One region of the Solibacillus isronensis genome, then DNA from elsewhere that is predicted to be linked to it. Evidence: predicted binding sites of a transcription regulator. Region 1 holds the regulator's gene; each other region holds the start of a gene.
The links. The regulator Rex, encoded in region 1, represses fermentation and respiration genes when NADH is low (regulators of the CRP and FNR family bind a similar motif). The targets are predictions, from matches to a motif close to TTGTGAAATATTTCACAA.
Positions count from the first base shown of each region.

Region 2: the regulator Rex is predicted to act here: its motif matches at 817-834, upstream of yeiL (transcriptional regulator YeiL).
Region 3: the regulator Rex is predicted to act here: its motif matches at 1,205-1,222, upstream of M3166_RS04260 (DUF1641 domain-containing protein).

Region 1 is NZ_JAMBOC010000010.1:6,627-8,906, reverse strand. Features, by position in the region: gene tatC (twin-arginine translocase subunit TatC) at 1-515, opposite strand, end outside; gene tatA (twin-arginine translocase TatA/TatE family subunit) at 533-760, opposite strand; gene M3166_RS18480 (redox-sensing transcriptional repressor Rex) at 839-1,474, opposite strand; gene M3166_RS18475 (ABC-F family ATP-binding cassette domain-containing protein) at 1,719-2,280, shown strand, end outside.
Region 2 is NZ_JAMBOC010000001.1:339,188-341,467, reverse strand. Features, by position in the region: gene M3166_RS01605 (MFS transporter) at 1-757, opposite strand, end outside; gene yeiL (transcriptional regulator YeiL) at 861-1,529, shown strand; gene M3166_RS01595 (NupC/NupG family nucleoside CNT transporter) at 1,582-2,280, opposite strand, start outside.
Region 3 is NZ_JAMBOC010000001.1:827,289-829,568, forward strand. Features, by position in the region: gene M3166_RS04255 (aldo/keto reductase) at 1-741, opposite strand, end outside; gene M3166_RS04260 (DUF1641 domain-containing protein) at 1,279-1,707, shown strand; gene M3166_RS04265 (NAD(P)/FAD-dependent oxidoreductase) at 1,743-2,280, shown strand, end outside.

The DNA.
Region 1 (2,280 bases):
GTAACAACAGGCAATTGAAATAGCACCGCAAAGGGTACAATTAACTTAATTAGAAATGAGAAGAATTCATTAATACCGATTGTTTGCGTAATGTTCAAATCATTGGATAAATCCGTCATAAAGCGCATTATAAATGGAAATAACACAAAATAAGCAAAGGCTATTCCCCCTATACACAGTACAAAAGCATACGGAATATATTTCAATGTTGCCTTACGTTCTGCCTCATGCAAACCAGGTGTTATAAACGCCCATAGCTGGTAAAGCAATAATGGAGATACAATAACGGCAGCTACAATAAATGTAACTTGTAAATAAACGGTTAAAGGATCTGCCGGACTAAATGCGTTCATTGAAAAACTGGCAGCTAGATCACTGCGTTGAATGTATCGAATAAGTGGTTTCGCCGTATAGAAACCGATGAAAAGAGCCATCACGAAGAAAATCGCTACGAAAAATAGGCGTTTTCTAAGCTCTTCCATATGTTCAACTACGGTTAATTCTCTTGAATTCATAGCAAGACATCCTTATTTTACTTTACTTCGTTTTTTTCGTTCTCTTTATGTTCAATCACTTTTTTCTTTGTATCGAAATCTTCATCGTCATCCGTCAAGCCTTTAGTAGCGCTACGGAATTCACGTAAAGTTGTCCCCATCGCACGACCTAATGATGGCAATTTTTTGGGTCCGAATATTAACAAAGCAATCAGTCCAATGATAATCAGGCTCACAGGTGTAATCGCGTTTAGATGTACTATCACTATAGCCACCTCCTCTATTATTATGTATATTTTACATTAATTAACTAGAATATGCTATTTATAGTAATGAACATTTTATTACTTACCTGAGTTTCGCACTAAATACGTAAGAGCCTGTAGTTCTACCGATAGATCAATGTTCATCACTTTAATCGTATCGGGAACAGATAATCGTACTGGTGTGAAATTTAATATACCTTTTGCATTTATTTTAACGAGTCGGTCTGTCATCATTTGTGCTGAGCGGGATGAAACCGTCAATATTGCTAACTCCGCGCCAAATTCCTCATACATTTCCTCCAAACGATCTGGATGGAATACTGGAATATCACTGATCGTCGTTCCTTCCATCGGTGCCTTCGTATCAAATGCAACAACGATACGCGTGTTATGATTTTTTTGGAAGTTATATTTTAGTAAGCCATTTCCCAGATTCCCGACCCCTATTAATGCAACATTCATCACCTCGTCCTGGTCCAGAGTTTGACGGAAAAATTCGAGTAAATACTGGACATCATATCCATATCCCTTTTTACCAAGTGCTCCAAAATAAGAAAAGTCACGTCGAATCGTAGCCGAATCTATTTTCATCGCATCACTTAATTCCTGTGAAGAAATACGCTTTTTACCTTCAGTTGCGAAGTTTTTTAAAAATCGATAATAAAGAGGAAGTCTTTTTGTTGTTGCTTGTGGAATTTTTACTTCTTGTTTCACACATTCTCCTCCTATGTACATTTGGAAATCTTTTTCAAATAATGCCCCGTATAACCTGTCGAGGATGACCAACATGATTTAATCACATAGTTGTCGCCAAGCGATATGACACGCTTAACATGAACTCCACTCTTTGTGCAGAAGCAAGTTAATCTTACTAAACAAGGAGCGACAAGTAAAGTATCCATCGTTGCGTACAATGTTCCCATCCATTAAACTAAATAGGAGAAACTGAGGTGTAAACATGATTGTCTTACAAGTAAATCAATTATATAAATCCTTTATTACAGATGAAATATTAAGCGGTGTAAAACTAGAAGTACAGCACCGTGATCGTGTGGCATTAGTAGGACGAAACGGTGCCGGCAAGTCCACGTTATTAAAAATAATTGCCGGACAAATGAGCTATGACTCTGGTGAAATTATTATTCCAAAAGATATCCAAGTCGGCTATTTAGAGCAGCATGCAGGCATTGACTCTGAACTTTCGATTTGGGACGAAATGATGACAATTTTCGTAAACCTGCAAAATCAGGAGAAAACGTTGCGTCAACTTGAACAGCAAATGGCCGATCCTGCAATATATGAAGATAGCGAACAGTATGCACGCATTATGGCGGAATATGATCAGTTGCAGCATGACTTTAAAGATGCAGGCGGTTACCAGTATGAAGCCGATACCCGCTCTGTTTTACATGGGATGCAATTTTTCCCTGAAGATTATCAAAAGCCGATTCGCTCTCTATCCGGCGGACAACGGACACGCCTAGCCCTCGCTAAGCTTCTTTTGTCAAAGCCTGATCTCC
Region 2 (2,280 bases), on a different contig from region 1:
AAAGAACTTCAAATATTACTGCGACATTTAAAATCATGCCGATATAAAACGGATTGACATTCAGATCCTGTAAATAAATATAGCCATAGTTATAGTACGATGCATGTGCCCCCTGAAGTAAAATGACGACAAACAATACGATGATAAAGCTTTTCACTTCAAATAGACCCTTCATTGAGAGCGTTTTTCCATCCTCTTTTACAGGCACTATACTTAAAACTTGAGGTGCAGGCATGAATTGAATGATGAGCAATGCCGTTAAACCTAAAATCATCATCCATAAGATCATTTGCTCCCCGTACATCCCGCTGATCATACTGATGATTAATACAGCGACGACAAACCCGAAAGATCCTAACGAACGCGCTTTCCCATAATGTATGGTTCCATGTTGCATTAATGTGGAAGCACTGCTCTCAACAGCCGGTAATAAAGCCGGGTAAAAAGCACTGAACAGTAACGTCATTAAAAATAAGCCGCCGAATGAATTGATCGGTATGTATAGCAGCGTCACAATTAATGAACTTGCAGTAAAAAAGATCAGCACATTTTTGTTGCTCATTACTTTAGAAACAAACGGGAAAATAAACATCGTCGAGATGGCCCGTGCAACCAGTCCAAAGCCCATTATAATGCTCGCTTCCGAAACCGTAAGCCCTTTATCATTAATAAGCCAACCTGTCCAGTATGGCAGGAAAATACCCCATGTAATAAAGAACATAAAGAAGTTTTTCGCGAGCCAACGCTGATTATTCATAGTCTTCATCCTTTTTCTTTTTTATTAAGTTGAATATTAACATGAGAAATACTACAATAATGTGAGAAATCTCATATTTAATTGGAAGGAGTTGCTTTATAATTTGAGAAAGTTACCAATAGATGAAAGTCTCTCATATATCGAACAATACCCGATTTCCCAATATTTTTCTTTTGATATTGTTCCATTTATCCATGTGTATGAATTCGATAAAGGCGAATTTATTTTCCATGAGCATTCCTTCCCTGACTATTTGTATTACATGGTTGAAGGGAAAGCTAAATTATATATTACCCATAAAAACGGGAAAATTTCTCTTATCGATTTTATTACAGCCCCAACATTCATGGGCGAAATGGAACTGTTAAATGCCGAACGCTATTCAAAAGGCATTCAAACTTTATCAAAGTCAGTATGTTTTGCGATTTCCATTCAGGAAGTGAAGGAAAAATTATTGGCAGATCCTGTGTTTCTGAAAATGCTCTGTATTTTTTTAAGTCACAAAGCAACGACAGCCACAGCAAAATATACACAAAACCAGGCCTATCCGTTGGAAAACCGATTAGCCTCATTCATTCTACTATCATCGGATCAACAATTCTATAAAGAAAAACATACAGAAGTATGTGATTACTTAGGTGTATCGTATCGCCACCTGTTATTTGTCCTAGCACAATTTAGTGAAGCCGGCTATATAACGAAACAAAATCGCGGGTATGTACTGAAGAATCGGTCTGAACTGGAAAAACTCGCATCAGAAATTACGTATTAAAAAAGACTGCGCTAAAATATTTTTAGCACAGTCTCTTGAACACTGAAAGATTTTAAATAAACATACCAGCAATTGCAGCTGATAGTAATGATGCTAATGTACCTGCAGCAACCGCTTTAATCGCAAGCTTTGCAATCATTGGACGTTTATCCGGTGCCATACCACCTAAACCACCGATTAAAATACCCATTGAGCTTAAGTTTGCAAAACCACAAAGTGCAAACGAAATAATAATGGCTGTTTTGTCAGAAAGCTCGCCGATAACCGGTCCGAAGTTAGAGTAGGCAACAAATTCATTTAAGATTAATTTTTGACCGATAAATGAACCTGCACGTACTGCCTCGTCCCAAGGTACACCGATTAAAAATGCTAATGGAGCAAATACATAACCTAATAAACCTTCAAGTGTTACATTTTCAAAACCGAATAATCCTGTAATACCACCTAAAATACCGTTTAATAAGGCAATTAATGCGATGAAACTTAATAGCATTGCTCCAACATTTACTGCTAATTTCAATCCGTCAGATGCACCTACTGCAGCTGCATCAATAACATTTGTCGCTTCAGAATTACGCTCTAATTTAAAGTCATCTTCATTTACTTCTTCTGTTTCAGGAATCATTAATTTCGCCATTACAAGTCCAGCTGGAGCAGCCATGAAACTTGCCGCCAGTAAGTATTCAAGTGGAACACCTAATAACGAATAACCGATTAATACTGAACCTGAAACTGATGCAAGTCCACCTGT
Region 3 (2,280 bases), on a different contig from region 1:
GTCGGCATTTTGCGCCATCCGCTCTTTACGAACGGATTTAGGAATCGTGATAACTCCATTTTGAATATCCCAACGTAAAATAACTTGTGAATTTGATTTTCCATACTTTTCGGCAATCTTTGCAATCGTCGGATCTTCGAGTAGATCGCCTTGCATTAATGGAGCCCAAGCTTCCAATTGAATATTGTGCTCTTTGCAAAATGCACGTAATGATTGTTGTTGTAAGCGCGGGTGAAACTCAACTTGGTTAATGACTGGTGTTACCCGAGCGTTTTTCATTAAATCCTGCAAATGCGAAATATTGAAATTGCAAACACCGATTGCTCTGATTTTACCTTTTATATACAGATCCTCTAAAGCACTCCAAGACTCGGCAAATTTATTTTTACCTGGCCAGTGGATTAAATATAGATCCAAATAGTCCAGCCCTAATTTTTCCAAGCTCTCTTCGTAAGCTGAAACAGTTTCCTCATAATTTAATCCGGCATTCCAAACTTTAGATGTGATGAATAAGTCCTCTCTATTTAAACCGGTAGAGGCCAGTGCTAATTTAATGCCCTCGCCAACACCCGCTTCGTTTCCGTAAATAGCGGCTGTATCAATGCTGCGGTAACCTAGCTCAATCGCATTTTTAACGATTTCTGCTGTTGTGTCGTTTTCCACCTGAAAGACGCCAAGGCCCATTGCTGGCATTTTTACCTCATTATTTAATTTGATTGTATCCTGTAAACTAGTAATCATTTATTGATCCTCCAATTGAATAAGTATTTCGTTGCTTTTTTATTATGGATTCAGTTAAAAATTAAAAAAAGTACGCACTTTTTCGTTTCATAGCAACGTGGAGGTTCCTATTGAGTCAAATCAACCGTTTGGAGAGTAAGTTTTTTTAGAAAAATAACATGGTGGGAAATAGAGGAGGGGGTGAATCACTTTTACTAGTAAAGAATTTTTGTTTTCTATCATATAAATACCTAATTAACCTTTAATAATGATAAGAAACAACTTATTAAATAATTCCAATATTAAAAATAATGAAGGAAAATTTTTATTATAAAATACACAAAAATACGCTAAATACATAAAAACAAAATTTTTTTAAATAATAAAATAACAGAATATTCTTGAATTAAGTTTTCCGGTCGTTTATTTCCGTTTTCTAATTGTAACAAACGAATCTTTGTGCTATCGTTGCTTATTGAATGGTATGTGAAAGTTTTTACAATCGGTATAAAATTTTCGAAAAAAAATAATATTAAGTGATGGCAAAGGAGAGTTATTATGTCAGAAATGAATAATCAGCAGGTAGAAAAAATGGCTGTTACACAAGAGCAATTAGATGTATTAGACCAGTTACTAAAGCCAGAGGTACAAGCTTCATTAACTACTTTAGTAGATAACTTACCGAAATTGGCTGAGATGACTACATTATTAACAAAAGCATATGATTTCGCGACGAGTGTTGCAACTGACGAGACATTAAAAAATGATACAGTTGCTGCTGTAACAGAAATGGCTAGTCCAGTCGTTGGTACTGCAAAATCATTGGCACAAACAGCGATCGAAGCAAAAGACCGTGCTGAAGTTAACAATGAAACAGTAGGCGTATTCGGTTTATTAAAAATGTTAAAAGACCCACAAGTTCAAGGGGCATTACGTTTTGCTAATGCATTTTTACAAGTAGCATCTGAACGTAAACAAATGAAATAATTTGTATAATCTAATTTTATTGGAGGATTTTTAATATGGTAACTAAAGAAATCGTTATTTTAGGTGCTGGATTTGCTGGTGTATTAGCAGCACAAACAGCTCGTAAATATTTAAATAAAGACGAAGCGCGTATTACAGTTGTAAACCAATTCCCTACACATCAAATCATTACTGAATTACACCGTTTAGCTGGCGGTACAATTGCTGAAGGTGCTGTAGCATTGCCACTTGAAAAGATTTTCAAAGGTTATGACATCAACTTGGAAATCGCAAAAGTAAACAGCTTTGACGTTGAAAGCAAAAATGTAGTACTTTCAAACGGCAAAACATTACAATACGATACATTAGTTGTTGCTCTAGGTAGCCAAACTGGTTTCTTCGGAATCCCAGGTTTAGAGGAAAACTCTTTCGTATTAAAATCAGTTGATGAAGCTAATGCAATTCGCGAGCATATCGAAGCACGCATTAAAGCATATGCAACAACAAAAGACGAAGCAGATGCGACAATCGTTATCGGCGGTGGCGGTTTAACAGGCGTTGAGCTTGTTGGTGAAATCGTAGACCACTTCCCTA